DNA from 4 places in the Gordonia sp. DT30 genome. Region 4 is predicted to be linked to each of the others. Evidence: riboswitches for the same ligand, from Rfam matches in the RefSeq annotation. Region 4 holds a riboswitch; each other region holds the start of a gene.

Region 1 (7,702 bases), 110 kb from region 4:
GTCGATGCGAAGGATCGTTTCACCCATGTGCGGTTGACGATGCATCCCGACGGCGGCATCGCCCGCTTCCGCGTGCACGGCCGCGGCGTGCCCAATCCGCACTTCTTCCGGTACGGCCACTTCGATCTCGCGGCACTGGAGAACGGCGGACTGATCACCGCCTGTTCCAACATGTTCTACAGCTCCCCCAACAACCTGCTGATGCCCGGCCGCGCCCGGAACATGGGCGAGGGCTGGGAGACCTCCCGCCGCCGCGACGACGGCAACGACTGGGTGCAGGTTCGGCTGGCCGGGCAGGGACTGGTCAGTCTCGTCGAACTCGACACCAGCTACTTCCTCGGCAATGCGCCCGGCGCCGCGACGATCCACGGACGCGACGGCGAGGACGGCGAGTGGTTCGAGGTGTTGGGGCGCACCGACTTACAGCCCGACACCCGCCACCGCTTCGTCATCGACGCCGACCGCCCGATGACCGAGGCGCGCGTCGACGTCTATCCCGACGGCGGGATGGCCCGACTCCGGCTGTACGGGGTGCTCACCGAGGAATCGCAGACCGAACTGGTCGAACAATGGGAGCGCGGGGAGGCGTAGGACCATCCGGTGCCTGCGAAAGCGGGCTCTCGGTGACCTGTTGGCACGCCGAGGCCAATGGTGAGGCCCCGTGCGGGAACGGCACCGTCCGGTAACGCAGCTCATACGGCCCACCATCCAGATGCCGATTCAGAGAGGCCGCTGAGGCAGCAGCGCCGTGACACTCTCTGCTTCTTCGAGTAGATGCGCTGTGTGGGTGCAGCGCAGTTGAACAAGGTCTTTGATCGCGGCCAAGTCCGCCGCAAGGTCGCGAAAGATGATCGGTTCGTGATGAGCAATGCGGTTGCGAAGCAATCGGATACGGTCAAGGTCGCTATACACGCGAGCTCGGAGTCTCGCCGTACTACCCCCGTTGACGTTGTCGCCGGGCAGGACGGTTGCGATCTGCGAGTCCCAGATGACGGCATCGTAGCGGCTGGTGAACACCTTCTGCCAGAACACGAACTTCACCTCAGGGATGACTTTCCCTGTCGACGATGTGTCCCGACGAGCATTTGCCAGGTCAGTTCGTGGGTTGTACCGGCCACGGGCGTCTGCGGGCAACGACCGTTCAAAACCTTGAGACCAAGGCCAGCGCCTTCCGTAGTGAGCGGCAATCGCGTCCGACACCGCGTTGCGAATTGACACTTCGCACAGATGCAGTGGCAAAAGGAATGCCCCGGCAACTTCTGCGTTCCAGAGTTACAGCTTCAGTGCCCTGCGCGTGCGCGCTTCCCCTGCCGAATCGACTGAGGTCACCGCGTTGTCGTACGTGGACGTTCGCGCCTGGCTGATTGTGCTGCGCACCGCCTTGACCTGCGCCATCGTCATTGCATCGAGAGCCGAGAACACGTACACCGTCTAGCGCTTGCCCTGGGCACATGTTGGTTCGCCTCACCCGGGGACAGCGGAGAACTTCCACAGATGAACCCCGGCGTCCATTCGGACAACCGGGGTTCATCTGTTTCGGTCGCTCAGGCCGCGCGGCGCGGCGCGAACGACGGCAGCACCAGCTGACGCAGCCGGTTGTCGGTGGCCGATCCGTCGAGCGGCACCAGGATCACCGCGTCGGCGACCTCGGCGGCGTAGATGTCGCGGATCAAGGTGACCAGACCGCTCGGCGTGCCGACGTAGCGGACCGTGCCGCCGTCGAGTTCGTCCGGGATGCCGGCGACCGCCGCGCGGGCCGAGGCGGCACTCGGTGCGATCGCCACCTCCACTTCGAGCGCGACCGAGAAGCCGGCAGTGTCGCGGGTGCCCGATCGCAGCACCGAACGGGCGCGCTGCGCGTCACGCAGCGTGGGTCGGCGCACGACGATGGGTGCCGCGTCGGCGGGCTCGTCGCCGAGGATCGCCACGTGCAGCGGCGGACGCCCGATGCTGATGCGGTCGAGTTCGATGCTCATGCCGGGGCTCCTGGGGGTGTCGTCGCGCTCGGTTGCGTGGAGGTCGGTTGCGTGGAGGTCGGTCGGGTGGAGGTCGGTTGCGTGGCGGCCAGTTGCCGCAGGGCGCCGGTGAGGCGGTCGATGTCGGACGAGCCGGTTCCAAGACCGAAGCTGGCGCGGATCGCGCCGGCGGGAAGCCCGAGGCGGTTGAGTACAGGATGCGCGCAGAATTTGCCGTCGCGCACGCCGATCCCGTGTTCTGCGCTGAGGTATTCCGCGACCGCGCGCGGGGTATGTCCGGCAACACTGAACCCGGCGATCCCGACCCGATCGGTCACGTCGTCGAAGATCTGCAGGGTGCGGACCCCGTCGACTGCGGCGAGCCCGTCGTCGAGGCGGCGGCGCAGTTCGTGTTCGTGCGCTCCGATCGACTCGATGCCGATGTCGGCGATGGCGTCACACGCAGCGGCGATCGCGATGGCGCCCAACACATTCGGCGATCCGGCCTCGTGCCGGGCAGCACCGGTGTGCCAGGCGGTCGCCGCGCAGTTCTCGTCGGGGCCGTCGACCACACTCACCTGCGCCGACGCCCCGCCGCCCGCGAGGTAGGGATCGGCGTCGTCGAGCCAGTCGGAGCGGCCTATGAGCACACCCGCCCCGAACGGGGCGTAGAGCTTGTGGCCGGAGAACACCAGGTAGTCGATGCCGTGGCTGACCACCGACACCGGGCGGTGGGCGACGAGTTGCGCGGCGTCGACGAGGATGCGCGCACCGTGGCGGTGGGCGATCGCGGCGAGCCGCCCGACCGGCAGCACCTCTCCCGTGACGTTGGATGCGGCGGTCACCGCCAACAGCGATGTGGGGGCCGCGGCGAGCTCGCACTCGAGCGCGGTGAGAGTGTCCTCGATGCTGGGCCGCGCGGTCACGATGCGCGCCGAACCGGCGTCCCGTGACAGCCATGGCAGCAGGTTCGCGTGGTGTTCGATATCGAGGACGACGACGTCGCCGGGTGTGCAGTGAGCGGCCAGATTGATCGCATCGGTGGTGTTGCGCGTGAAGACGACGGTGTCATCGGAACGCCCACGAACGAAGCGCCGCACCGTCTCTCGGCACTGCTCATAGCGCCGGGTGGTGACCTGCGACAGATGGCCGGCGCCGCGGTGAACGCTCGCGTACTGGTGTAGGGCCGCCGACACCGACTCGGCGACGGCGACCAGCGCGGGTGCACTGGCGGCGTAGTCGAGGTTGGCGTAGGCGATCTCGCCACCGCCGGCCAGCGGCGCCTTCTCGTCGGCGCCGACGACCGCCGCCAGCGGTTCGGTACAGGCCGCAAGATTGGCGAAAACGGTATCGGACAGAACGGGTGCGGTGCGCACGACAGCAGTCATCGAAAGAACTCCTCGGAAATCCACGCTTGCCGTGTCCGGTTGGAACACAGCCCGGTCGTCACCCGGAGCACCCCACCGTGGAGGAGGGTTGCCGACCAGCGAGCCGGGGCTTGTCACTGGCACTCATGACCTGACGTCCAGAGTGGCCCATCTCGCGTCGGGGTGTCAATTTTCACTCACCGTGGGCCGAAGTCGCCGCGATGTGGGCGCTAGGTTGGGTTGGTGAGCGGTGACCCGGAAAGCGTCGACAACCCGGCGCAGGCGCCTTTCGTCCTCTCCCGCCCCCACGGGACGGTGCGCGCCGAGGGCATCATCCGGCGCTTCACCGAGGTCGACGCGGCCATCGACGACCTGCGGACCGGCCGCGCCGACACCGTCGTCGGTGCCCTGCCGTTCGATCCCGCCGGCACCTCCGCGTTGATGGTCCCCCGCCGGTTACGACGAGATCTGCCGCCCCTGGCCGGCCGCTCGCCGGCCCGGCACACACTCGACCGGTTCACCGAGATCCCCGACGCCGCCACCCACCGCGACCGCGTGCGGCGCGCAGTCGCCGCCATCACTGCAGGCGACCTCGACAAAGTGGTGCTCGCGAGAACCGTTCGGGCAGTGCTCGATTCCCCGGCCGAGGTGACCGGACTGCTGGATGCACTGGCCCATGGCAACAGTGAACACAATGCCTTCGCCGTCGACACCGGACCGGGCTGGTTACTCGGTGCGAGCCCGGAGTTGTTGCTACGCAAGGCCGGTCGCGAGGTGACGTGCCGGCCGTATGCTGGGTCGGCGCCCCGGTTCCCCGATCCGGTCGCCGACCGCGAGGCCCGCGAGAAGCTGGCCGCATCCGGCAAGGACCACCGCGAGCATGCCTTCGTGGTCGACCATCTGCGCCGACGACTCGCGCCGCTTTGCGACGAGATCACCATTCCGGATGCCCCACAACTGTTGTCGACCGGAGAGATGTGGCATCTGGCCACCCCGATCCGGGCGCACCTGACCGATCCCGATCTCAACGCGCTGGAACTCGCCCTCGCCCTGAGTCCCACTCCCGCGGTGTGCGGAACGCCGACAGATGTTGCGGCACAGTTCATTCGCGACCACGAGGAGCCGCGCGGAAATTATGCAGGCGCCGTCGGCTGGGCCGACGCCCACGGTGACGGCGAATGGATGGTCACCATCCGCTGCCTCGAGATCGACTCCGACGGACGATCCTTTCGCACCTGGGCCGGCGGCGGCATCGTCGCCGACTCCGATCCCGACGCCGAGCTCGCGGAGACCACCGCCAAATTACGAACGGTGCTGCGGGCGTTGGGTGTCGACGGCAGCTAACCGACCTTTCAGCCGATCTTCTCGTATTCGACCTCGTCGACGTGCACACCCCAGACGTCGCCGGAACGCACTCGTCCGGTCGGGCCCATCCACGGCCGGCGTAGAAATCCATCGCTCGCTCATTGCCCTTGAGCACATGCAACCGGGCCACCGGATAACCCTGCCGGGCGATCTCCGACTCCGCCCGATCCATCAGCGCCGACCCGATCCCGGACCGCCAATGGTCCGGGTCGACGTAGAGCGCCATCACCGCGGCATGACCATCGAGCTCGCCGATCGTCACGAATCCGGCTATCCCGCCCGACGTCTCGGCGACCCACGTGTGCGGACCACGGTCATCGTCAAAGGTGTAGTCGCCGACCCGATCCGCCGGACGCATCGCCCGCAGCTCGGCATCCGGCAGCAATCCGCGATAGCCGCGCCGCCACGACCGCACGTGCACGCCCGCAACGGCCGGAGCATCGGCGGCGGTGGCACGGCGGATCGACAACGACGGCGCCATGAACGCCCTTATCCCAGCGCCTGATCCAGATCCGCGAGCAGATCGTCGATGCCCTCGAGGCCCACCGAGAGCCGAACCACGGAGTCGCTCAACCCGATTGCCGCGCGCCCGTCCGGCCCCATCGCACGGTGCGTGGTGGTGGCCGGATGGGTGATCAGCGACTTGGAATCACCGAGGTTGTTGGAGATGTCGATGATGCGCAGTGCGTTGAGCACCTCGAAGGCGCGCTCCTTGCCGTCCACGCCGTCGCGGTCGTTGAGCTCGAAGGTGACCACCGTGCCGCCCCCGGACATCTGCGCGGTCGCCAGCTCGTACTGTGGGTGCGACTTCAGGAACGGATACTTCACCCACCGCACACGTGGATCGGCTTCGAGGAATTCGCCGATCCGCAACGCCGCGGCGACCGATGCGTCGACACGCAGCTTCATTGTCTCCAGCCCCTTGAGCAGGGTCCAGGCATTGAACGGGGAGAGCGCCGGACCGGTATGCCGCATCAGCATCTTCACCGGACCGTCGACAAATTCCTTGGTCCCGAGCACCGCGCCGCCCATCACGCGGCCCTGCCCGTCGATGTGTTTGGTGCCCGAATAGACGATGACGTCCGCCCCGAGTTCCAGACCGCTCTGCAGGAGCGGAGTGGCGAATACGTTGTCCAACACGACCTTTGCCCCTGCCGCATGCCCCAGTTCGGATACCTTGGCCACATCGACGAGGCTCTGCATCGGATTCGACGGAGTCTCGAAGAACACCGCGTCGGCGGGCGTGGAAAGCGCCCGCTCCCACTGCGACAGGTCCTCCCCGTCGACGAAGTCGGTGTGCACACCCCACCGCGGCAGGATCTCGTTCGCCACCACAAAACACGACCCGAAAAGACTGCGCGCACAGACCAGCCGGTCACCGGCTTTCAGCAGGGCACCGAGCGACACGAACACCGCGGCCATCCCGCTGGCCGTGGCAAAACACGCCTCGGCTCCCTCGATCAGACGCAGCCGTTCCTGGAACATCTCCACGGTCGGATTGCCGTAACGCGAGTAGACGAAACGCTCGTCCTCGCCGGTGAAGGCGCGCTCCGCGGCCTCGGCGGACTCGTAGACGTATCCGCTCGTCAGGTAGAGCCCCTCGGAGGTCTCGAAGAACCCCGACCGCTCGATACCGCCGCGGACCGACAGCGTCTCCGCCGAAACCCCCTCCGGCAAACCGTCGCTCACGACTGCCTCCAGCTTGTAGGGTCGGCCAGCTCGCTCGCTTCGCTCACGACTGCCTCCACGGAAGGTCGAGGGCCCGCCAACCCTTGAACCCACGGTGATCGTATTCGTCGAGCGCCCCCTCGAATCCGTCGAGGATGTTGTAGGCCTTGCTGACCCCGGCGGCAGTGGCCGCCTCGGCGGCACCGATCGAGCGATGTCCGGAGCGGCAGAGGAAGATCACCTCGTCGTCGTCGGCGATTCCGCCGTCGCGCAACTGCGCCACGAATCCCTCGTTGGGTCGGCCGTCGGGAAAGGTGGTCCATTCGACGAAAAGTGGTCGCTTACCGACGATCTCGAGGTCGGGAACCCCGACGAAAGACCATTCCGCACGGGTGCGACAGTCCACCAGCTTGGCCTTCGGATTCTGCTCGAGCTTGTCCCACGCCTCTTGCGGGGTCAGATCACCGGCATACGTCATGCCTTGCACACCTTCCAGTTCCCGTCTTCCCGAACCGCGGCAACCTTGGTCGTCTGCGTCTCATCGGACTGTTTGTCGAAATGCCAATGTACCGTCGCCCTCGCGCGGTCACCCGACACTTTCAGGTCGGTGATCTCCGGGATCACGATCCGGCCGTTCCTCTCCAACGACTGCCGGTTCTCCGTCGCGAACTCCGGCTGCGCCGGAAACCCGGCCGAATTCACGTCGACGGAACACGTGTGGTCCCGAAAGGCGGTGTAGTCGACGTTGTTGCGCGCGGTGTAGAGATCGTTGATCGCGTACTGCACCTGCGCCGAATCGCCGGCCCGCTCCTGCGCCGGACGGAACAGATACGACAGTCCGATGCCCGCAGCCGCCAGCACGACGACGAGCAGAGCCACCAGGAAGGGCCAGGCTTTGCGCCACGACGGTGCGGCCGGTTCGTCGTCGACGGCCTCGGGCTCACTCCGCCCGCCTCCGCGTCCGACCATGTCGGCGAGTGTATCGACGTACCCCGATCCCGGATCGAGCACCCATGGGACTCCACCCCACCACCCCCAGCAGTTAAGGTGAGGCTAACCAACTAGATCCGCCGATTGTGCGTAACCAAAGGAGAGCCGTGCCCAACATCCGAGGCCGTGTGCCCCGCCCCCGGAAGAACGCTCGTCCCCGAAGGAACGCTCGCCACCTTACGCTGGCGGGGTTGGTACTGACCGCCGCGATCGGCCTCGCCGCGTGCAGCGCCCCTGCCGAGGACCACACCACGCCCGGCGCGCCATCGCCCGAGTCGGGCGCCCTGCCGGTCACCATCGAGCACAATTACGGCTCGACCACCATCTCGAAACCGGTCACCCGAGTCGCCGCGATGG
Region 2 (7,702 bases), on a different contig from region 4:
CCTGTTGCGGCGCTATGACATCCCGATCGCCGGCGCACGCGTGACGGTCATCGGGCGCGGCGTCACCATCGGCCGTCCGATCGGCTTGTTGCTGACCCGGCGCAGCGAGAACGCAACGGTGACCCTCTGCCACACGGGCACGCGCGACCTCGCCGCCGAGGTCGCCCGCGCCGACATCGTCATCGCCGCGGCCGGCGTACCGCATCTGGTGACCGCGGAGATGGTGAAGCCCGGAGCCGCGGTCATCGACGTCGGTGTCAGTCGAACAGCGGACGGCCTGCGTGGCGACGTCGCCCCCGACGTCTGGGAGGTCGCGGGGCATGTCTCACCCAATCCCGGCGGTGTGGGGCCGCTCACCCGGGCCTTCCTGCTGGCCAATGTGGTGGAGCGAGCCGAGGCGCAGGCGGCCGAGAGCCCGGGTCGATGACCGAGGGCGCTCCCGAGCGGGTGGAGCAGTTGCGCCGTGCCCGGCGGGTTCGCGCCTATCTGGTGCAGGTTCCCTACCTGCTGGTTCTGCTCGGAGCCGTCGCCGCTGCCGTCCTGGTGCTCTACGACCGGTGGCGACGCGGGGCCTTCGTCTTCGGTTCGACCCTGTTGTTCGGTGCGGTCCTGCGGGCCCTGATCCCGACCTCGCGAGCGGGCCTGTTGCAGGTCAGAGGCAGGTTCTTCGACGTGGCGGCGATGGCGTCGGTCGGGGCGCTCATCCTCTGGCTGGCAACGTCGATCGACCCGTTGGGCACGGATTGATTACACCCCTTGGCCACGGATTGATTACACTGGTGACCTCAGCGTGACATTCGGGGCAGTTGTGTGTCGCGTGGACTCCGCCGATGAGTGCGGACGCCAGCAACATGAGTGGGGTTGTCATCAGTTCGACGTTCGAGATCAACGATCAGGGCACATCCGGCGACGAGACGTCGCTGGGTGTTTCCGTGGGCGACGGGATGATCCACTACGTACTGCTGACCAGCGACGAGACCGGCCGCACTGCACTTGAATCGCGCGTGTTCGACGTCGACCCCACCGACGGACTCGATCCGGTCGGGCGCGTGAACGCAGGCATCGATCTGATGCTCGACGCCGCGCGTGCAGCGGATCTGCGCGTCGGTCCGATCGGTGTCGCCGCCCGTACCGCGACCCAGCGTCGGCGCCTGGGTTCGGGCGGCTCCGGCACGCGTCGTCAGATCCAATTGAGCTCCGACGAAGAAGCGGTTGCCGAGTTCCTCACCCGGACCGGACAGATCGACCGGTTCTCCTCGGTCGTGGTCGCCGATTGCGGCGATACCGGCATCTCGTTCTACACCCTCGACCCATCGGCCGGCCGGATCGGCACCATCGAACGGTCGACGGTGTTCAGCGGTCGGCAGATCGACGAGACGCTCGCCGACCACGTTGCCGCCGAATCGGACGAGGCAGACCGTGGCACCCGGACAAGGCGACAGCGGGCCGCGCTGGTCAGTGCTTGCCGTACCGCCAAGGAAGAAGTCGCCGAATCGGCGCCGTCGACCGCCCTCGCCGGGGTTTCGCTGACCGCTGCCGCCGTCGAGAAGGCTGCTGCGCCGCTGGTCGAGGGAGCGGGCGAGGCGTTGGCGCGGTTTGTCGACGATGCTCGATCGCACGGTCTCACCCCGGACGCGGTGGTGTTGGTCGGCGGTGTGGCCAACCTGTCGATCGCGCGTCAGATCGCCGACCATGCCGATCTCGAGGTGCTCACGCCGGCGACGCCGGAGCTGGCAGCGGCGACCGGCGCAGCCATGCTCGCGCGCAATTCCGGCGCCGCACGGCTCACCCTGATCGGTGGACGCCGGGTGCGGAGCTTGTCGGCAGTGCCGGTGGCCGTCGTGGCCGGGATCATCGGCGCCGTTGCGATGGCCGCGGTGGCCGTCGGTGCCACGTTGACCACCGGTCCCGCGGCTCCGCCGTCGACGATGCACACTGCCGACGCCCAGGCGCTCGCGACGACAAGTGACTCCTTCGGAACGTCCACGTCGACCCGCGCGCCGACGCGGGGCCCGCGGTCGTCGGCCCCGCAGCCGACCACCCCTCTGACCGGGCATGAGCAATTCCCGGGCTGGGCGACAACGGAATTGCCGTTGACCACCCCGACGAGCACGTTGACGCTCGTGCCCAACACCACGACGCCGCCGACCACACCGTCGGGCGAGGTGCCGTCCGGGCCGAGCCTGTCGCCGTTCCCGACCCTGCCCATCCCGCCCGGACTGATTCCGCCGGAACTGATCCCGAGCGTCCCGACGACGCCGACGTCGCCATCGACGACCCCGACTGGGGACACTCCGAATGTCATTCCGTCACAGCCGAGTTCGCGGCAAACGGAAGTTCCACCGCATAGTGCGACCGAGCAGGCCCCAGCGGTGACGACCACCACGACGCCGGCCGGCTGATCCCCGCGCCCGGTGGCCCGCCCGGACCTGTGCTCGCGGACGGGTCAGCGGCGCGCGAGGTCCACGGTGCGTTTGAGGAGATCGGCGATCGCGTCGAACTCCGTGAGGAACCCGTCATGGCCCTTGTCGGACCGAAGCACCTGCAGGCCGTCCACGCAGTTGCCGAGCCCTTCGGCGATCTCGGCCTGTAACCGCAACGGATACAACCGATCCGAATCGATGCCCGCGACCACGGTGGGAACCGTGCACGAGTCGAGCGCGGCGGCGATACCGCCGCGATTGCGTCCCACGTCGTGATTGTTCAGCACGTCGGTGAGCACCACATAGCTGCCCGGATCGAACCGCCCGATGATCTTGTCGGCCTGGTGTTCGAGATAGCTTTGCACCGCGTACCGCCCGCCGTGTAGCGGATCCTCGTGGCCCTGAGGGTAATTGGCAAAACGCTCGTCGAGTTCGCCCTCGAATCGGTAGGTCAGGTGCGCGATGCGCCGGGCGATTCCGAGTCCGACGATCGGGGACCGGCCGCTGCCGTGGTAGTCACCGCCCTGCCACTCGGGGTCGGCGGTGATGGCGGCGATCTGGGTGGTTTGCGTGCCGATCTGGTCGGCGGTGGCACGTGCCCCGACGGCGAGAACAAGCGCGCTGCGTACCCGGTCGGGATATTCGATCGCCCACTCGAGGGCGCGGGCGCCACCCATCGAACCGCCGAGGACCGCGCCGATGCTCTCGATGCCGAGGGCGTCGAGCAGCGCCGCCTCGGCGCGCACCTGATCGAGCACCGTGATGGCGGGGAATCGGGAACCCCACGGTCGCCCATCCGGATCGGGCGACGCCGGTCCCGTCGATCCCCGGCAGCCGCCGAGGACGTTGGCGCAGATGACACACCACTCGTCGGTGTCGATCGCGCCGCCCGGTCCGATCAGACCGTCCCACCAGCCCGGCGCGGGGTGTTCGTCGGTGGGCGGGCCGGTGACATACGAGTCACCGGTCAGTGCGTGCAGGGCGAGGATCACATTGTCCCGTGCGGGCGACAACGTCCCCCAGCGCTGAAACGCCAGGGTGACGTCGTCGATCCGTTCGCCGCACTCGAGCGCCAACGATCCCAGGCGCATTCGCACCATCTGCCCGTCGGGAACCTGCTCCCATTCGGGCTGATGCGCTGCGGACGCCTGGGGGTCGATGCTCACCGACACGGGATGTTGTGCTCCTGTCCTCGGTCTACTCGGCTGTCTCGGTGTACTCGGCTGGGTCTACTCGGCCGCCGCGAAGCCCTGGTCGAGGTCGGCGATGATGTCGTCGATGCCCTCGATCCCGACGGCGAGCCGGACCAAACCGGGGGTGACGCCTGCGGCGAGCTGCTCTTCGGGGGTCAGCTGGCTGTGGGTGGTGGACGCCGGGTGGATCACCAGCGAACGCACATCACCGATGTTGGCGACGTGGCTGTGCAAGGTCAACGCCTCCACGAACCGCTTGCCCGCGTCGACGCCACCGGTGATCTCGAATCCGATGATGGCGCCCTGACCCTTTGGTGCGAGCTCCTGGCCGCGCTGGTACCACGGCGAGGACTTCAGTCCGGCGTAGGTGACCGACTCGACCTGTGCGTGATCGCTGAGGTATTCGGCGACGCGCGCGGCGTTGGCGACATGCCGCTCGACGCGCAGGCTCAGCGTCTCGAGGCCCTGCGCGAGCAGGAAGGCATTGAACGGCGAGATCGACGCACCGGTGTCACGCAGCCACTGCACGCGCGCCTTCAGCGCATACGCCGGGGCGCCGAGATCGGCGAATACCGCGCCGTGGTAGCTCGGATCGGGCGTGGTGAATCCCGGGAACAGGTCCTTGCCGTCACGCTGTCCACGCCAGTCGAAGGTGCCGCCGTCGACGATGACCCCGCCGATCGCGGTCCCGTGGCCGCCGATGTACTTGGTCGCCGAGTGCACGACGACGTCGGCGCCGAGGGCCAGTGGGTTCAGCAGATACGGCGTGGCCACGGTGTTGTCGACGATCAGCGGCAGTCCGTTGCGGTGGGCGACCTCGGCGATACCCGGGATGTCGAGGATCTCGTTGTTCGGGTTGGAGATCGACTCGCCGTAGAACGCGCGGGTGTTGTCGCCGATCGCGGCCTGCCACGACTCGGGATCCTCGGGATCTTCGACGAAGGACACCTCGATGCCGAGTTTGGGCAGGGTGTAGTGGAACAGGTTGTAGGTGCCGCCGTACAGACGCGGGCTCGACACCACGTGTCCGCCGTTCTCGACGATGTTGAGGATCGAATACGTGGTGGCCGCCTGACCGGAGGCGACCAGCAGGGCCGCGACACCGCCCTCGAGCGCGGCGATGCGCTGTTCGACGGCATCCTGCGTCGGGTTCATGATCCGGGTGTAGATGTTGCCCGGTTCGGCGAGACCGAAGAGATCGGCGGCGTGCTGGGTGTCGTTGAAGGTGAACGACGTGGTCTGGTAGATGGGCAGTGCGCGTGCGTTCGTCGCGGCGTCGGGGGACTGCCCCACATGGACCTGCTTGGTCTCGAAGCTCCAGTTCTCGGTGGGATCCGGGGCGTCGGTGGGATCGGGGGAATCGGGGCCGTCGTTGGCTGCGTCAGACATGAAAAATAGATCACTTTCTACGGTCGGCAGGGTATGGAGACCCTGTTGGGGTCCGACCTTCGGACCCGCGCTTGCCGGGGACCCATACAGCGATCCCCAACCCGGTCATCACCCGGAGCACCCCACCGCGGTTGGAGGGTTGCCGATCAGCAAGCCGGGGCTTGACGCTGATGCTCATGACCTGGCGACAAGGATATAACACGGTCGTCGTTCGCTGAGAACCCTCCTGCTCAGGCTGGTTGGTGAATTGCGCAGATCGTTATCGGTGTTCTCCGGTCCCGGATTCGCCCGCGGTGTCCATCGAGCGGGGGAATGTGGGGGTGCCCTGGGTGATTGCCCGGTGCCGACCTGCTCCGCCTGCCTAAGCTGCGCAGATCAGCCCTCACCGAAGGACGTGGCAGCGATGGGACTCCGCACCTCGATCCGTGGCGTCTGTCTCGTGTGGGGAGCCGCCGCAATGGGCCTCGCGCTCACCGCCACGATGTTCTGGGGCCATGGGGTGGCGGCGGCGGACACGACATACGACTGCAGCGGCCCGGGCCGGGTGTTCATCGTCGGCGGGACATGGAACTCCGACGGCTCGTACCTCGTCGGTGTGCGACAGCGCTACACCGGCCTCGGCCCGGACAACCGTCCCGACGAGAACAACCCCAACCTCGGCAACCCCTACACCGTCGAGGCGGTGCCGTACGCCGCGACCATCTGGCCGCTGGGATCGGTGGGATACAACGCGAGCCAGACGCAGGGTGCGCAGAACCTCGAACAAGCCGTGGCCACCTATCAGCAGGAATGCGGCACCGACAAGAAGGTCGTCATCGCCGGCTACTCGCAGGGCGCCCGAGTCGCAGGCGACGCGCTGACCGACATCGGCCGGCATCGGCCGGTGACGCTTGCCGACGGGTCGACGTACGTCATCTCCACCACCGACGCCGGCGGCGCGACGACCGTCTCGGGCGAGCTCTACGCGGACCCGCGGATGTCGGCGACTCTCTGGGGACAGGGAATCGAACTGACACTGGTCGGGGCCATTCCGGGGATGACGATGTCGGGGCCACGCGATGGCACCGACTACGGCGGCGTACCCGTCACCACCTACTGCATCGAGGGCGACCCGATCTGCGACCTGCCCGATCCGCTCCATGACCCGATCGGCGACGTCGACGCCTTCTTCGGCTACTGGATCAAGCACGGCCAGTACCCATTCCACATGTACCAATTCCCCGGCACCGGTCAGACGTGGACCGTCAACGGTGCAGCGGAGACGATGACCTGCACCACCGACGGCGCGGTGCGGACATGCACGATCGCCTCGCCCTCGTCGATGGCGATCATCGTGGCGAACGCACTGACCGCAGTCGGCTACACCGGGACCGTTCCGGACCTCATGCGTTACCGCCTGCGCCTGCCCGACATCATCGGCATCACCCTCGCCGACTTTCAACCACCCATCCGCTGGGCCATGGGATGGCTACCGCCGTTACCCCAACTCGGCTACGGCGCATACCTGCCGGATCTGTTCGTCCTCCAGGACATCGCCAACGGTGTGCTCAACTCCGACGCCGACCTGTTCGACCACGGAGTCACCGCGTTGGCGGCCAGCGCCAAGAGCATCGTCTTGTTGCCGAGGAACTTCGCCACGTACTGGGCCGAGCGGGTCGTCGACGGGGTGCAGACAGTGCCGAGCGCAACGACGGCGGTGACAGGGGCCGGTGTCCCGGTGGTGACACGGGCCGAAAGCCCCGACACCGCACCGCCGGCGACCACCACAGCCGCTCCCACCACCACCGCGGCTCCCACTACCACCGCGGCTCCCACTACCACCGCGGCTCCCACCACCGCGGCTCCCACCACGGCCGCTCCCACCACGGCCGCTCCCACCGCGGCGGCTCCCACCGCCGCGGCTCCCACCACCGCCACCGGCACGGCATCCTCCACCGAGCGTGCCGTACCGACCGTGCCGTGACGATCGTTTCGCGCGGTCGACGGGGCCTGTGAACGAACTCACCGACCGCCCCGGGAATGCTCGCGTGCGCCGTGGTGGTTGCGACTCCTGTGTCCACACCAGCGAATCCCGAGGCGGCAGTTCCCGCCGACGAGCCGGCCACTGCGCACCCGACGACCGACGTCGCTGCGCGTGAAGCCGGGGAGTCGTTGCCGGACAACGGTTCTGCGCGTGTGCGGACGGTCCGCTGGGCGATCCTCGCGATGGCGCTCGGTGGCTTCGGGATCGGCACCACCGAGTTCGTCTCGATGGGTCTGCTCCCCAACATCGCCGGCGCACTCGATGTCACCGAACCCACCGCCGGTTCGGTCATCTCCGCGTATGCGCTCGGCGTTGTCGTCGGCGCACCGCTCATCGCGGCCCTCACCGCCCGGATGTCGCGCCGCACCCTGCTGATCGGACTGATGGTCGCGTTCACCGTCGGCAACGCGGCCACGGTCCTCGCACCCACCTTCGGTCTGCTGATCGCGGCCCGCTTCATCGCCGGCCTACCGCATGGCGCCTACTTCGGGGTGGCGGCATTGGTCGCCGCCCACCTTGCCGGACCACGACGCCGCGCGAAGGCGGTCGGGCAGGTGATGCTCGGGCTCGCCGTCGCCAACGTCGCGGGCGTCCCGATGGCGGCGTGGCTGGGTGAGCATTTCGGTTGGCGCAGCGCATTTCTTGTCGTCGTGGTCGTCGGTGCGCTCACCATC
Region 3 (7,702 bases), on a different contig from region 4:
GAACCCGCGCTCGGCAGCAAGTTCCTGCAGGGACGTCTTCCAGTCGAGTCCGGCGCCGAGATCGCCTGCGCGCTCGATCATCTCATCGAACAAACCCAAGACGACCTGCTGCGAGGTGGCGAGCCCATGATCGAGATAGACTGCGCCCAATAGTGATTCGAGGCCATCAGCAAGGATCGAATCCTTGTCGCGGCCGCCGGTGAGCTCTTCTCCCCGACCGAGATACAGGTAAGCTCCCAGCCCGTCCTCTCCCAGGCCGCGCGCCACCTCGGCGAGGGCATGCATGTTCACCACACTGGCCCGGATCTTGGCCAGTTCACCCTCGGGCCGCTCGGGAAATCGCAGATAGAGCCGCTCGGTGATGACGACACCGAGTACCGAATCCCCCAGGAACTCCAAGCGTTCGTTGGTGGGTAATCCGCCATGTTCGTAAGCGTAGGAACGATGCGTCAGCGCCAGGGTCAACAATTCGTCGGAGATCTCGGTACCGAGCGCCGCCAACAGCGGACCGCACGACGGGGGCCGCTTGCCCCGGCGCTTGCCATCACTCACTGCACGCCTCGTGTCCGGCCACGATCGTCGGAACCTCCCTGATCGCTCGATGTCGTGGTCGTGCCGTCGCCGAGATCACCGAACTTGTCGACGAGCCCGGCCCACCGCGGATCGATGAGCTCGTGTCCGTGACCCGATTCGGCGCCATCCAGCGGCACCCCGCAGACACTGCACAACCCGGGACAATCCTCGCGACACAACGGCGACATCGGCAGTTCGAGGGCGACCGCGTCGATGATGGCCTGTTCCAGGTCGACCCGGTCGTCGACTATGCGATGTACCTCGTCGTCATCGGACGTCTGTTCGGTCTCGCTGTTCGGGTACGCGTAGAGCTCGGTCAAAAAGACCGTGACGGTGCCGTCGACGGGTTCGAGGCAGCGCGCACACTGACCCTGCGTCTCCCCACAGACCGTTCCGGTGATCAGGACGCCCTCACTGACCGACTCGAGTCGGAGATCGAGATCGACCTCGGAATCAGCGGGGATGCCGATCATCTCCACGCCCAGCCGCTCCGGTGTGCGAACGGTCTGGTGCACCTCGGTCATCGTGCCCGGACGGCGGCCGAGCGAACGGATGTCGAGTACGAAGGGACCACGCGCATGCGCGGGAGCCGCACCCGAACGGGAACCTGGAGTCACTGCATTTTCGGCCACAAATGCACCATACGCCAAGGTCAGCGAATCATCGAATGAGCGCGAACCCCCGTGTCGACGCACGCGAGAGCCTCCGTAGATGGCCTACACGGCCAGCGGCGACACCGAGTCGTCGGCATCATCGCGCGACCGGCCACGCGGGTGATCGTGGTCGACGCTGCGGGGGTATTCGACGTAGTCGTGCATCCCGGCGCCGGTGCGCAGCTGATGGCGTCCGCGGTTCACCGACCGCATCGTGTTGGTGAGCACCTCTTCGAACTGCGCCAACTTCTCGTCGACGTAGACATCGCAGTCTCCGCGCAGACGATCGACCTCGGCGTGCGCCGCGTCGATGATGCGTTCGGCCTCGGACTTCGCCGCCGCCACGACCTCGGCCTCCGACACCAGCCGCTGTTGCTCGGCGATCCCGTCGGCGACCGACTTGTCGTAGGTGTTGTTGGCGGCGTCGATGCTCCGCTGCGCCTCGGCACGGGCTCGCCCCGTCACCGCTTCGAACTCGCGCGCCGCGCTGGTCGAGAGCCGCCGAGCCTCGTCGGCGGCCTCGTCGACCAGCGACTTTCCGTGGTTGTTCGCCTCGTCGACCATCCGGTCGGCATGCGCCTTGGCGTCGGCGAGGATGCGATCGGCCTCGGCACGAGCGTGTGCGAGGACCGCCTCGGACTCCGAATCGGCGTTGCCGGTCACGGTGTCGGCATGCGATCGGGCGTCTTCGAGCATCGAGTCACGGCTGTCGAGTACGTCCTGCGCGTCGTCGAGCTCGCCCGGGATCGAGTCCTTGATGTCATCGAGCAGTTCCAGCACGTCGCCGCGTGGAACCACACATCCCGCGGTCATCGGAACGCTACGTGCCTCCTCGACGATTGCGACGAGTTCGTCGAGTGCTTCGAATACGCGGTACACAGCCACCCCAATCCGGCTCACGCCATTGGTCATCTGGTGAAACTTCTGTGACTATTGTGCCGAATGGGATCGCTGTGGTTATGGAGGTCAGAGTGGTCGGCGTGTCACGTGATACCCGAGGGATCACTCAGGGACGCGGATCGACCCGAATGTCAGCTCCTTGCGCAGCTCGAACCCCAACGATTCGTAGAGCCGGATGGCGCCTCGGTTGTCGGCTGCCGCATGCAAGAACGGGGTCTCACCGCGTCGCACGATGCCGTCGGCAACGGCGAGCACCAGCCGCGCGGCCAGCCCTTGCCCGCGGTACGCCGGATCGGTGCACACCGCGCTGATCTCGGTCGCGCCCACGGGATGCAGACGCTCGCCGGCCATCGCGATCAGTGCGCCATCAGCGATGATCCCCCGGTAGGTACCCATCTCGATGGTCCGCGGGAGAAAGGGCCCGGGACGGGTGCGCGCCACCAGATCCATCATCGCCGGGACATCGTCGTCGGTCAGCACCACCGCAGAGCGATCGGCCATTGCAGCGACCGATCGCGCGATCATCTGCACTCCGGGCAGACTCATCGTGATCTCCCAGCCGGGCGGCGGGGTGGGCATGACTCCCGAGATCGGCACGGTGCCACCCGGACCGAAGAACTCGGCGGCGTCGGCCCAGTCCGCAGGTCCGGGATCGTGCGGGAATGCCGCGAATATCGACACGTCGTCCCGATAACGCAGGATGCGGCCGTGTCGCTGCGCCAGGTGCCGGTGGTGCCCGGTCAGCGACGATCGGATCGGGTCGTCGAGAACGCTTGTGTCCGTGCCTGTCCCACCATCCCGGTCGATATCCATGAGGTGATGATGTCCCATCGGCGAATCCTCCTGTTTCTCAGGTCGCCAGTTGGCGAGCCGGAGCCGGCCACCACCTGCACATGAGCCCCTCAGCTGTCGTTGCGGGGCAGCCCGGGCGGGTTGATCTGCGAGGCCGGCAACGCCTCGGCCGACAGATGCCACGCCGCGAGCAATTTGGCGTAGGCACCGGTGGAGATCAGGTGATTGATCGCATCGGCCAGCGGCCCGACCAGTCCGTTACCCTTCTTGGTCGTCGCGGCGATGAGACCCTGCAAGGTGGAGCCGGCACCCGAGTAGGTTCCGGCCACCCGCGTGGCCTTCGGGGTGTTGGCGGTCTGTACGACGTGGTACGAGATGGTCGGATTGGGCGCCAGATACGCGTCGATCTTGCCCGAGGCGAGCGCCAAATTGAACGAGTTGCCGTCCGGGAAGTACACCACGTTCAACGTCTTGCCCTCGGCAGCGAGTTTGTCGCGCCACTTCAGCAGGATCCGTTCCTGATTGGTGCCCGACCCGACGGCCACGGTCTTACCCGCAAGATTCTCGTAGTTTCCGTCGAAGTTCCACGCGTTCGACTTGAGCACCTCGAAGGCCAGTTCGTCCTTGCGGTACGTGGCGAAGTCGTATTTGTCCTTGCGCTCCTCGGTCACCGTGATGTTGGAGAAGCCCACATCCGAGCGGCCGCTGCTGATGCCGACGAAGAGATTTTCCCACGTGGAGTTGCCGACCACCGGCTTGAGGCCGAGTACCGCCGCGACGGCGCGCCCGAGATCGGGTTCGACGCCGGTCAGCGTGTGCTGATCGGAACCGATGAACGCCAGCGGCGGATTCCCCGAGGGCAGGGCGCCGATGCCGATCGTGAGCTGACCGGAATCACGCACCTTCGCCGGCAGCGCCTTGCGAATCGAATCCACCTGCGGCACAGAGAGCGTGGTCTCCTGCGCCGCCCCGTTGGAGACAGCGCCGATGACGACGCTGCCCGGCGTGCCCGACGAGTCGGCGGCATCACTGGACCCGCCCGAGCAGGCGGTGACCAGTGTTGCGGTGAGTACTCCGCCGATGGCCACGGCGCCGAGCCGGGCGACGAGGGATCGAGAAGATGACATGGTGTAACTCCATTTCTGCAGGGGATGATCGACGAGGCCGGGCGGACACTGTGTCCTCCGCACCCGTCGGCATAGGTGTGACGGACGCGGAATTCAGAGGACCCGCGTCAGGAAATCCTTTGTCCGGGCGTGCGATGGGCTGTCGAGTACCTGTTCCGGCGTGCCCTGCTCGACGATCAGGCCGTCATCGAGGAAGACGACGGTGTCGGCGACCTCACGGGCAAATCCGATCTCGTGGGTGACGATGATCATCGTGGTGCCGGTGGCAGTGAGGTCGGCGATCACCGCGAGCACCTCACCGACGAGTTCGGGATCGAGCGCCGAGGTCGGTTCGTCGAAAAGCAGGACCCGCGGATCGAGCGCGAGCGCCCGAGCAATCGCCACTCGCTGCTGTTGTCCGCCGGAGAGCTGGCGCGGGTATGCGTCGAACTTGTCCGAAAGTCCGACTCGCTCAAGGAGTTTACGCGCGATGTCGCCGGCTTCTGCACGCCGGGCGCGGCGCGTCGACACCAGCGCCGCGGTGATGTTCTCCGCGGCAGTGAGATTGGAGAACAAATTGAACGACTGGAAGACGTAGCCGATGTTGCGCCGTTGACGCAGGATCGCCCGTTCGGGCAGCTCCTTGAGGTGCCCGTTGAGCCGGCGCACGCCGATCAGCTCTCCCCCGACGCTGACATGGCCGGCATCGAGTCGGTCGAGATGGTTGATCGCCCGCAGCAGCGTCGACTTTCCGGAACCCGACGGGCCCAGGACCACCGTCACCTCGCCGGGACGAACACTCAGGTCGATGCCCTGGAGAACGTGATTGTCCCCGTACCAACGGTGCGCGTCGACGATGTCGACACCGGCGCCGCGAGCCCGGTCGGAGGGGGAAACAGCCTGAGCTGTATTCGATTTCACACTCATACCGCACGCATCCAGGGCCGCAATGCGATGCCACGGCGAACTGTCACCACGGCCGTGCGGGCACGTTGCAGCGGAGTCGGCGGCAACGTTCGCACCGCCCCCCGCGCGAAGTGGCGTTCGACGTAGAACTGGACGACCGATACCACGCTGGTCAAGATGACGTACCAGACCGTCGCCACCATGAGCAGGGGAATGATGTCACCGGAGTATGTGCTGCTCTGGGTCGAGACCACGCCGAACAGATCGAGCAACGAGACGTAGTAGACCAGCGAGGTCGACTTGATCAGTCCGATCAGCAGATTCACATAGGACGGCACGATCGTGCGCAGCGCCTGGGGCAGCGTGATCCGCAGGAATTGGTAGCCGCGCGGGATGCCCAGCGCGGCGGCCGCCTCGTGTTGCCCCTGATCGACCGACAGGATCCCACCCCGCACGATCTCCGCGGCGAATGCCGCCTCGTGCACGGTGATACCGACGACCGCGATGATGAAAGGTGTGGCCAGGTCGGCTTCGGATATGTGGAAAAGTCCTGGACCGAAGGGGATTCCGAGACTCAGGCTCTGATAAAGGGCCCCGAAGTTGAACAGGATGAGCAGCAGGACGATCAGCGGAATCGATCGGAAGAACCAGACATAGGCCCAGCTCACCGCCGCCAGGACCGGGTTCTTCGACAGTCGCATGAGCGCGAGCACGATACCGACGCCGAGGCCCAGAACCGCACTGTAGGCGGCGACTTCGAGAGTCACGCCGAGTCCCTCGATCACCACGGGACGAAAGATCCAGTAGCCGAAACGATCCCACTGAAAGAAGGAGTTCGTGGCCACTCCATGGATGATCTGTGCCACGACGACAAGCACGATCGCCGCCAGCACCCAGCGGCCCGGATGCCACAGTGGCACCACACGTTCCGGCCTGGCGACGTCGGGCACCTCGGTGGCTGCCGACGGTGGTGACGGATCGGGCGGCGCATGACCGCGGGCCTTCGTCGACGGCGATGGGGCGGCTGACATGTGTGAACTCTCCTGTACGGGAACGGGGGCAGCACGATGACGCTGCAGACCACACCGACACCCGCGCAATAGCATCAGGCGTCGAGAGACCACGGCGACCGGCGGTTCGATGCGGAACCGGCACGTCGAATCCATCGCGCTTATCGGGGGAAACCCGATCCGGTCGTCACCTGGGGCACCCCACCGCGATGCGAGGGTTGCCGGTCAGCAAGCCAGGGCTTGTCGCTGACGCTCATGACCGTCGAGCTCACGATAGTGAGGCGGCCCTCGCCGGTCAGCGTTCACATTCTCGGAGATTTTTTCCCGGCGCAGGCGCCTCGGATTCGTCCGCTGCAGGCGTCACCGCGCGGCCGGTGACCTGCCGGCTCAGATGGTGCGTTCGCCCGCAAGGTTGGCCTCCAGTCGCCGGAGGATGTGGGGCGCAAGGAACGGCGCCACGTCACCGCCGAGTTTGGCGACCTCCTTGACCAGTGAACTCGATACGTGCGCGTATCGCGGATCGGTCAACAGGAAGACGGTCTCGACGTCGGCCAGTTCCCGGTTCATCTGCGCCATCGGCAACTCGTAGTCGAAATCGACCGCCGAACGCAGCCCCTTGACGATCGAATGGATCGAGTTGTTCCGCAGATAGTCGACGAGCAGTCCCTGCCACCGGTCGACGCGGACGTTGGGCAGATCGGCGCAGTCCTCGGCGATGAGCTCGAGTCGCTCCTCGACGGAGAAGAGACCACGCTTGTTGGGGTTGACCACGACGGTGACCACCAACTCGTCGAAGCACCGGGCCGCGCGCTCCACGACGTAACGGTGTCCGCGTGTGAAGGGATCGAAGGAACCGGGTATCACCGCACTGGTCATGCTCTGCAGAACCTACTCGTCCGCGGCGACACCGGGGCGTGCGACCTTCACCGTGGTGTCGCCATAGGATTTGTCGACGACCAGTTCCCAGCCCGGGGGCCACGAGAGGACGGCTCGGCGTCCGCGCTCGAGGACCACCAGCCCGTCGTCGGTGAGCCAACCACCGGTGGCCAACGCTGACAGATCGGCGGCCACCTCATCATCGGCGAGCGCATACGGAGGGTCGGAGAACACCACGTCGAATCGGCCGGGCGCGGCACCGGCAAGGAATGCCGACACCGGCGAGGTGATCACACGCCCCGAGGCGGCCGCCCCGACGGCCGTCAGATTCGCGGAGATCGTGCGAGCCGCGCGCCCCCGGCTGTCGACGAAGACCGCCGACGACGCCCCGCGCGAGAGCGCTTCGAGGCCGAGCGCGCCGGACCCGGCATAAAGATCGAGCACGTGGGTACTCGTCAGATCGATGCGCGCGTCGAGCATGCTGAAGACCGACTCACGCACACGGTCGGAGGTGGGTCTGGTGCCCTCGTCGGGAACTGTGAGTCTGCGACCGCCGAAGCGACCTGCGATGATCCGCGTCACCGCTCCATACTGCCCTCCCCGTCACCGCGATCCGCACGCCGTAGGCCCGTGCGCAACCGTTTGTGTCCCGCATCACATCTGCCGGGTGAACTGGGGTTAAGTGGGAGATTCGAGGTCCGATTTGTGCAGGCGGGTGAATTCGCCGACACACGTTGTTAACGTCGAGTGCGTTATGAGCCCGTCCCACACAAGTTCGGCCACATCAACCCAACTAGTTCTCGACTACCGCGCGCCGAAGGTCGCCGACGGTACCCGCCTCTGGGAAATCGCCAGGGACTCGCAAGTTCTCGACGTCAACTCGAGT
Region 4 (7,702 bases):
CGATCGGCATAGGACGTGCGGAAGATGCGAGAACTGCCGTGCGAGGCGCCGTTGGCGTGGCCGGGGCCGAAGCGTTCGAGCAGCACCGTGTCGACTCCGCGGCGCGCGAGTTGCCACGCCGCGGCCGAGCCCATGGCGCCGCCACCGACGACGACGGTGTCCACTCGGGTGGCGCTCATCGCGGAGACGGACCGTAGCTGAGCTCGACCATTATTTCGTCACTTTCTCGTTGTCACGTTGGGTTTCAAGGGTTGGTATGGCCGCGAGGAGATCGCGGGTGTAGTCGTCGGCGGGATTGGTGAAGATCTGCTCGACGCTGCCGGATTCGACTGCGCGGCCGTCTTTCATGACCAGGACACGGTCGGCGACGTGGTAGATGACGCCGAGGTGGTGGGAGATGAAGACGTAGGCGATACCGAGTTCGGCCTGCAGGTCGGCGAGGAGGTCGAGGATCTGCGCCTGGATGGACACGTCGAGGGCCGAGACCGGTTCGTCGCAGATGATGATGTCGGGGCGGGTGGCCAGAGCGCGGGCGATGGCGACGCGTTGGCGTTGTCCGCCGGAGAGCTGCCGGGGTCGGCGGCCGAGATGGTCGGCGCCGAGGCCGACGAGTTCGAGTTGTTCGAGAACCCGGGTGCGGCGCTCGGCGCGGCTGATGCCGCCCGCCGCCAGCAGGGGTTCTTCGACGATGCGGGCGACGGTGTGCCGGGGATCGAAGGAGCTCAGCGGGTCTTGGTAGATGACCTGGATGTTCTGTCGGGTTCGGCGTACTTGCTTGTCCGACATGGAGACCCAGTCGGTGCCGCCGATACCGACGGTGCCCTCGTCGGGGGTTTCGAGGTTCAGGAGCAGACGGGCGACGGTGGACTTTCCGGAACCCGATTCGCCGACGATGCCGAGGGTTTCGCCACCGTGGACGGTCAGGCTGACGTCGTCGACGGCGCGGAGTCGTCGATTGCCGGTGAGGGCGAAGTGTTTGGTGAGGTTGGTTGCCTGCAGCACAACATCTTCGGAGATCGGTGCGCGTTCGAGCGTCCGGACCCCGTCGCGGGAGGAGAGTCGGGTGCCGCGGGCGTGTGCGACCGGGATGGCGTCGAGGAGTTGGCGGGTGTAGGGGTGTTGCGGGTTGTTGAGGACTTCGCGGGTGGGTCCGTGCTCGACGAAGACCCCGTCCTTCATCACGTAGACGTGGTCCGAGACGCGCGAGACGACGGCGAGGTCGTGGGAGATGAGCAGAAGTGCGGTGCCGTCGTTCTTGCGCTGTTCGAGGAGCTCGAGGATCTGGGCCTGGACGGTGACGTCGAGGGCGGTGGTGGGCTCGTCGGCGATCAGCAGGTCGGGGTCGGCGGCGATCGCCGAGGCGATGAGTGCGCGTTGTCGCAGACCACCGGAGAGTTGGTGAGGGTACTGTGCGGCGCGCAATTGTGGTTCGGGGATACCGACTTTCGTGAGGAGCTCGATCACCCAGGCGTCGACGTCGCTGCGTCCGACGACCCGGTGGGTGTTCAACACCTCACCGATCTCGGCGCCGATGGTGCGCAGCGGGTCGAGTGAGACGAGGGCGTCCTGGAGGACGAATCCGATCTGCCTGCCGCGTAGGCCACGCCATTGGCGTTGCGAGAACTTGCGGGTGTCTTTTCCGTCGACCCGCAGGTGGTCGGCCTCGACGTGCGCGTTGCCGCCGATCAATCCGACGAGGCTGCGGGCGGTGACACTTTTACCCGAACCCGATTCGCCGACGATCGCCACGCTCTGGCCGCGGTTGATGGTGAAGGAGACGCCGTCGACGGCGGAGATGGTGCGTGTGCCGGCGGGGAATCCGACCCGCAGATTGGCCACCTCGACCAGTCGCTGATCGGATGTGCCGGTCTCGCGGGTGTTGTCGGTGAGGGTGGTCATCAGACGCTCCGTCCGTCGGTTCGTCGCTGCAGGTAGTGGCCGACCACGGTCACCGAGAGAACGGTCAGGGTGATGGCCAGACCGGGGAAGACGGCGGGCCACCATGCGACGGAGAAGTAGGTGCGGCTGGCCGAGAGCATGCTGCCCCACTCGGCGGTGGGCGGTTGCGGTCCCAGGCCCAAAAAGCTGAGCGACGAACCGATTCCGATGGCCGAGCCGATCCCGATGGTCGCCAGGACCAGCACCGGACCGAGGGCGTTGGGGACGATGTGGCGGCCGATGATGTTGGCCTGCGTCCAGCCGAGAGTTTTGGCGGCCTCGACGAAGACTGCGCCGCGCAGCCGCAGTACCTCGCCGCGCACGAGACGCGCGTAGCCGGGCAGGGTGACCACGGCGACGCCGATGATGGTGGTCAGGGTGCCGGGGCCGCGGGCGGCGACGATCAGGAACACCAGCAGCAGCCCGGGGATGGCGAGGAAGACGTCGAGTACCCGCGACACCACCCAGTCGCCGACGCGTCCGCCGCGGGCGGCGAACACTCCGACGGCGGTGCCTGCCGCAAGTGCGAATATCGTTGCGCTGATCCCGATCAGGAGTGACGGCCAGGCGCCGTAGACGACGCGGGCGTAGATGTCGCGGCCGTTCTGATCGGTCCCGAACAGGTGGTCCCAGCTCGGGGCCAGCAACATGTCCAGTGGCTCACCGGCATCGGGGTCCTTGTCGGTGAACAGCGACGGGAACAGTGCGGCCAGCGCGATGGCCACGAGGAAGATGCTGCTGAGGATGACCGAGACGCGCAGGCGCCGGATGCGCTGCACCACGGTCTGACCGGCGGCGAAGCGGACCGCCGGTGCGGGATCGGGCCGGACGTCGGACGCGGTCATCCGGTCACCTTCTCTTCGGTGCGCGATTCTTCGGTGCGCGATTCGTCGGTACGCGATTCGTCGGGGGCCGCCGCCGCACCGGAATATCTGGTGGTCCGCAGGCGCGGGTCGAGCCACCCGTATGCGGCGTCGATCAGGGTGTTGACGACGGTGTAGAACGTGGCGGCGATGATCACCACACCGAGGACGAGCGGCAGGTCTTTGCTCGTGACCGCGGCGATGGTCAAGCGGCCCAGCCCTTCTCGGGAGAAGACCTGCTCGATCACGACGGCGCCGCTGATCAGGGCGCCGACGATCCAGCCCCACAGGGTGATCACCGGCATCGCGGCGTGCTGGAGCACGTGGCGCAGCAGGAGCACGGTCTCGCCGACGCCGCGGGATCGGACGGTCACCACGAACGGTTCGTCCAGCGTGCGTTCGATCCCGTGCCGCAGAACCTGCGACAGCAGGGCGGCCGGCGCCGCCGCCAAGGCGATGGCAGGCAACACCAGCGACGAGACGCCTGCCGAGCCCACCGAGGGGAACCATCCCAGCTCGAACGAGAAGATGGTGAGCAGCAAGATGCCGAGCCAGAAGGTCGGCACCGCCACCATCAGCACTTCGAATGACGTGACCGGGCCGCGCAGCCAGCCGGGCCGATTCGCGGTCGCCAACCCCACCACCAGTGCGACCACCAAGGCCAGGATCGCGGCGACGATCACCAGTTGCAGTGTGGGCCATATCTGTTGGCCGATGGCCTCGGTGACCGGCATCCGCAGCGCGTAGGACTGGCCGAGGTCGCCGTGTAGGAGGCGCCCGAGATAGTTGAAGTACTGCACGACGATCGGATCATCGAGTTTGTAGTCGCTGATGATCTGGGCCCGCACTTCCGGCGAGACCTGGGCGGTACCGACGATCGAGTTGACCGCCGACCCACTGCCCGCGTGGATCACGATGAAGGTCGCGGTGATCGCGCCCCACAGCACGAGGAGCGAGACCAGCAATCGGCGGGCGATCGCCCAGCCCAGGGTCCGCGTGCGCGGAACCTCGGTCGGGGCGGCCACCGTATCGATCACCGTCATTGCGTGACCCAGGCGTCGTAGAACGTGGGGAACGCCTGCGGCTCGAACTTGACACCCTGGACCTTGTTGTTGCGGCCCAGTGCGTAGTTGAAGACGTAGACCGGGAACACCGCGGCGTCCTTGGCGATCTGCTGCTGGGCGTTGCCGTAGAGGGCCGACTGTTTGGTCAGGTCGGTCTCGGCCAGCGCCGACCGGAGATCGGTGTCGACGGCCGGGTTCGAATACCGTGCGAAGTTGGTGCCGAAGCGGTCCGGCGGCTGCGGGATGTTGGACGAATCCATCAGTGTGCGAAGCGCGTCCGGTGATGCGCGCTGCCAGCTCAGGTCCAGCACGTCGTAGCCCTTGGTGAAGATCACCTTGTAGTAGTCGTCGATGGTGATGTTCTTGATCTGGTAGTCGATGCCGAGCTTCTTGGCCGACGACTGCACCTGCTCGAGCAGGGTGTCGCGCTGCTCGCGGGCATACTCCTTGAGGAATGGATGAACTACCGTGAGTCGCTTCCCGTTCTTGGTGCGGTAGCCGTCGCTGTCACGGGCGGTCCAGCCGGCCTCGTCGAGAAGTTGATTGGCCTTGTGTTCGTCGTAGCCGTACGCGGATTCGCTTGCCTTGTTGTAACCGACCGTGGCGGGGCTCAGGATGTTGTTGGCGGGCTGGAAGACCCCGAAGTACAGCTTGTCGACGATGGTGTCCCAGTCGATGCCGGCCCGGAAGGCTTCGCGGACTTTGACATCGGAGAACACGCCGGTCTCCGTGTTGGGGTAGTAGTTGTAGTTTCCACCCGGGGCCGCAGCGGTGTCGACGGTGAATCCGGGGGTCTTCTTGAGCTGGGAGACGTTGACCGGCGGAACGCTGGCGATCGCATCGACCTGGTTGCTGGTCAGTGCGCCGTAGCGGGACGAGTCCTCGGGAATCTCCTGGATGCTGATCTTCTGCAGATGCGCCTTGCCGGTGTGGTCGGCGTTGCCCGGCCCCCAGTTGTAGGCGTCGTTGCGGGTGTAGTCGATGCCCTTGTTCGGGGTGTAGCCGTTCTCGCTGATGAACGGGCCGGTGCCGACGATCTTGCTGCACAGGGCATCCGGGCCGTGTGTGAGAGTCGACGGTGCCTCGATACCGAGATACGCGGTGGAAAGCGATGGCAGGAATGCCGAGTTCGGCTGGGAGAACTTGACTTCGACGTGTGTCGGGTCGATGACGGTGGTGCCGGTGTAGGTCGAGATGGTGTTGGCGGCCAACTGTGACTTGGTGGCCGGGTTGACGATGTGGTCGAGGTTCGCCTTGACCGCATTGCCGTCGAACTTCTCCCCGTTGGAGAACGTGACGTCGTCGCGCAGGGTGAACGAATAGGTGAGTTGGTCGGGCGAGACGCTCCACTTGGTCGCCAGCCATGGATGGAGCGAGCCGTCCTTGTTCAAGGCGACCAGCGAGTCCAGGATCGGACGGGCATAGAAGCCCGCGACGTCGGCCGGACTCTGGTGCGGGTCGAGGCAACTGCCCGGACCCGAGGCGCTGGCGAATCGCAGCGTCCCGCCGTCGACCGGGTTGCCCGTGGCGGTCGCCGAGTTGCTGCTGTTCCCCGAGCTACAGGCACTCGCGATGAGTCCGATCGAGACGGCCGCAAGGAGGGTGGCATTGCGTCGGTGTCTGAATCGGCCGGCTGGTCGGGACATGGTCGTTCTCCTGAGGTAATGGGTGGCTGACATCGGCCTTTGGGGTCCGCTCACAGGCAGGTGTGGGTCGGACAGGGGGACGCGAACCGACTTCGTCGGTCGGGCATGGTTGATCATCGAACTCCCGAATTCACCTCGGGCACCCATATGTGAACCCGCGCTTGCTCCATGCCCGGCTTGGGCTGGAGCCGTGTCCTTTATCCAGGGCACCCCGCCGCGGTGGAGGGTTGCCGACCAGCCAGCTGGAACTTGGCACTGGTACTCGTTGACACAGAGCGATCGAAGTCCACCAAAGGTTTTGGCGGGTCGACCACTGAGCAGAACAGTACTCAGACTCGCCGGTTAGTCACTACTTCGTGTGATTTCGAATCGCGACGGACTTAACCTGGCGCGAAGGTCGGCGAGGGTCTACAGGGCCGGTGACGGGCGCCGCCGGATGTATCGGCCGGCGGCAGGTGTCGATTGCCCCGAGAACGGGTACGCGGCCCACCGTGTTGGAGACCATGGAAACGATCACAGTCCACGACCCGCGGACCGGCGACATCGTCTCGCAGGTTCCCGCGGCCACCGACGAGCAGGTCGACGCCGCGATCACCACGGCACGCGCGGCGGCCGGGGACTGGGCGGCGACCCCTGCGGCCGAGCGTGCCGAGCGCTTACGTGAGGCGGCCGTGGCGGTCGGCGATGCGGCCGCCGAACTCGCCGGCTGGAACGAACGCGAAACGGGCAAGACCGGTGACGATTCGCTGGGTGGCGTGGCCGCCGGCGTATCGACGCTGCTCCAGTACGCCGAACTCGGACCCGTGCATCGGGGCCGGACCCTGCAGGGGCAACGCTCGGCGCTCGACGTGATGGTGCCCGAGCCGCGCGGTGTGGTCGCGGTGCTGACCCCGTGGAACGATCCAGCCGCCGTGGCGGCCGGATTGCTCGGCGCAGCGTTGGTCACCGGAAACACGGTGGTACACAAGCCAAGTGAACGCTGCCCCACCACAGGTCGGCGCTTCGCCGAGATCATCGCCGAGCATCTGCCCGACGGGGTGCTGAGCATCGTCGACGGCGCAGGCGAGGTGGGTGCGCATCTCGCGGCGTCGCCGGAGGTGGATGTGGTTGCGCACGTGGGCAGTACCGCGACCGGCACCGAGATCCGCCGGGCATGTGCGGAGCACGGCACCAAGGTGCTGCTCGAGAACGGCGGCAACGATCCGCTCATCGTCGACTCCGGGGTCGATCCCGCGTGGGCCGCCGAAGAAGCGGCCCTCGGATGCTTCGCGAACGCGGGACAGATCTGCGTGTCGGTGGAGCGGGTGTATGTGACCGCCGACGTCGCCGACGCCTTCATCGACGAGCTGTGCGGGCAGGCGCGCAGGTGGGGCGAACGTATCGGGCCGCTGGTCGACAACCGTCAGCGCGACGCCGTGCACGCGCAGGTCCGCGGCGCCGTGGCGCAAGGCGCGCAGATCCGGACCGGCGGTGTCATCTCCGACGACATCGGCAGCTTCTACCCGCCCACGGTGCTGACCGGCTGCACCCCCGACATGACGATCCTGCGCGAGGAGACGTTCGGGCCGATCGCCCCGGTGCGGGTGGTCGACGACTTCGTCACTGCGCTCGTCGAGGCCGCCGATGACCGATACGGCTTGGCCGCAACCGTTCTCACCGCCGACATGGCGCACGCACAAGAGGCGTGGCGCGCCCTGCCCGTCGGGACGGTGAAGATCAACGCCGTGTTCGGTGGGGCGCCCGGCGGTGCTTCACAGCCACGCGGCGCCAGCGGGACCGGCTTCGGCTTCGGCCCCGAACTCCTCGACGAGATGACCACGGTCAAGGTCGTGCATTACGCGCCGCCCGGGCCGTGAGTTCGCCGCGTGACCGCGGTGGATTCCGACCAAAGACCCTGGTGAGCGCCACTCCGGGGCTTCTACGTTGAATATGTGGCGAACGGCAGGGCGACAGTCGGCAGGGTGACGACGGGACTCCTCGCGTGCGGACCCATGTACGCGTTGCTCTACATCCTCGCCAACGATGCGGTCGCTGCGTCCCGCTACGGCGGGTACAGCCGGACCGATCAGGCGATCAGCGAGTTGTCGGCGACCGGCGCACCGACGCAGCGGTTTCTGCAATGGCTGGTGCCGGTGTTCACCGCGTTGATGATCGGATTCGGTATCGGCGTATGGCGATCCGCCGGCGGCCG

The links. Region 4 has a riboswitch for S-adenosylmethionine ahead of ACLQ3C_RS13890 (ABC transporter substrate-binding protein). Riboswitches for the same ligand answer to the same signal wherever they lie in the genome.
Region 1: another riboswitch for S-adenosylmethionine. It lies ahead of ACLQ3C_RS13440 (aminotransferase class V-fold PLP-dependent enzyme); the one in region 4 lies ahead of ACLQ3C_RS13890 (ABC transporter substrate-binding protein).
Region 2: another riboswitch for S-adenosylmethionine. It lies ahead of ACLQ3C_RS10690 (bifunctional o-acetylhomoserine/o-acetylserine sulfhydrylase); the one in region 4 lies ahead of ACLQ3C_RS13890 (ABC transporter substrate-binding protein).
Region 3: another riboswitch for S-adenosylmethionine. It lies ahead of ACLQ3C_RS02565 (amino acid ABC transporter permease); the one in region 4 lies ahead of ACLQ3C_RS13890 (ABC transporter substrate-binding protein).

What each region holds. Positions count from the first base shown of each region.
Region 1 is NZ_JBNCLY010000013.1:589-8,290, forward strand. It holds gene alc (allantoicase) at 1-591, shown strand, start outside; gene ACLQ3C_RS13430 (hypothetical protein) at 721-1,032, opposite strand; gene ACLQ3C_RS13435 (hypothetical protein) at 1,545-1,976, opposite strand; gene ACLQ3C_RS13440 (aminotransferase class V-fold PLP-dependent enzyme) at 1,973-3,343, opposite strand; SAM riboswitch class IV at 3,361-3,474, opposite strand; gene ACLQ3C_RS13445 (isochorismate synthase) at 3,566-4,666, shown strand; partial or broken gene ACLQ3C_RS13450 (GNAT family N-acetyltransferase) at 4,806-4,961, opposite strand; gene ACLQ3C_RS13455 (hypothetical protein) at 4,923-5,192, shown strand; gene ACLQ3C_RS13460 (O-succinylhomoserine sulfhydrylase) at 5,177-6,376, opposite strand; gene ACLQ3C_RS13465 (rhodanese-like domain-containing protein) at 6,420-6,833, opposite strand; gene ACLQ3C_RS13470 (hypothetical protein) at 6,830-7,324, opposite strand; gene ACLQ3C_RS13475 (ABC transporter substrate-binding protein) at 7,528-7,702, shown strand, end outside.
Region 2 is NZ_JBNCLY010000009.1:30,993-38,694, reverse strand. It holds gene ACLQ3C_RS10710 (bifunctional methylenetetrahydrofolate dehydrogenase/methenyltetrahydrofolate cyclohydrolase) at 1-427, shown strand, start outside; gene ACLQ3C_RS10705 (DUF3017 domain-containing protein) at 424-747, shown strand; gene ACLQ3C_RS10700 (Hsp70 family protein) at 831-2,402, shown strand; gene metX (homoserine O-acetyltransferase MetX) at 2,447-3,595, opposite strand; gene ACLQ3C_RS10690 (bifunctional o-acetylhomoserine/o-acetylserine sulfhydrylase) at 3,653-5,005, opposite strand; SAM riboswitch class IV at 5,068-5,187, opposite strand; gene ACLQ3C_RS10685 (PE-PPE domain-containing protein) at 5,409-6,968, shown strand; gene ACLQ3C_RS10680 (MFS transporter) at 7,025-7,702, shown strand, end outside.
Region 3 is NZ_JBNCLY010000002.1:129,345-137,046, reverse strand. It holds gene rnc (ribonuclease III) at 1-552, opposite strand, end outside; gene ACLQ3C_RS02590 (YceD family protein) at 549-1,205, opposite strand; gene ACLQ3C_RS02585 (DivIVA domain-containing protein) at 1,290-2,105, opposite strand; gene ACLQ3C_RS02580 (GNAT family N-acetyltransferase) at 2,229-2,939, opposite strand; gene ACLQ3C_RS02575 (ABC transporter substrate-binding protein) at 3,029-4,045, opposite strand; gene ACLQ3C_RS02570 (amino acid ABC transporter ATP-binding protein) at 4,139-4,951, opposite strand; gene ACLQ3C_RS02565 (amino acid ABC transporter permease) at 4,948-5,961, opposite strand; SAM riboswitch class IV at 6,093-6,201, opposite strand; gene coaD (pantetheine-phosphate adenylyltransferase) at 6,328-6,816, opposite strand; gene rsmD (16S rRNA (guanine(966)-N(2))-methyltransferase RsmD) at 6,829-7,398, opposite strand; gene ectA (diaminobutyrate acetyltransferase) at 7,571-7,702, shown strand, end outside.
Region 4 is NZ_JBNCLY010000013.1:106,168-113,869, reverse strand. It holds gene solA (N-methyl-L-tryptophan oxidase) at 1-179, opposite strand, end outside; gene ACLQ3C_RS13905 (dipeptide ABC transporter ATP-binding protein) at 211-1,899, opposite strand; gene ACLQ3C_RS13900 (ABC transporter permease) at 1,899-2,783, opposite strand; gene ACLQ3C_RS13895 (ABC transporter permease) at 2,780-3,844, opposite strand; gene ACLQ3C_RS13890 (ABC transporter substrate-binding protein) at 3,841-5,511, opposite strand; SAM riboswitch class IV at 5,664-5,782, opposite strand; gene ACLQ3C_RS13885 (aldehyde dehydrogenase family protein) at 6,015-7,367, shown strand; gene ACLQ3C_RS13880 (DUF998 domain-containing protein) at 7,473-7,702, shown strand, end outside.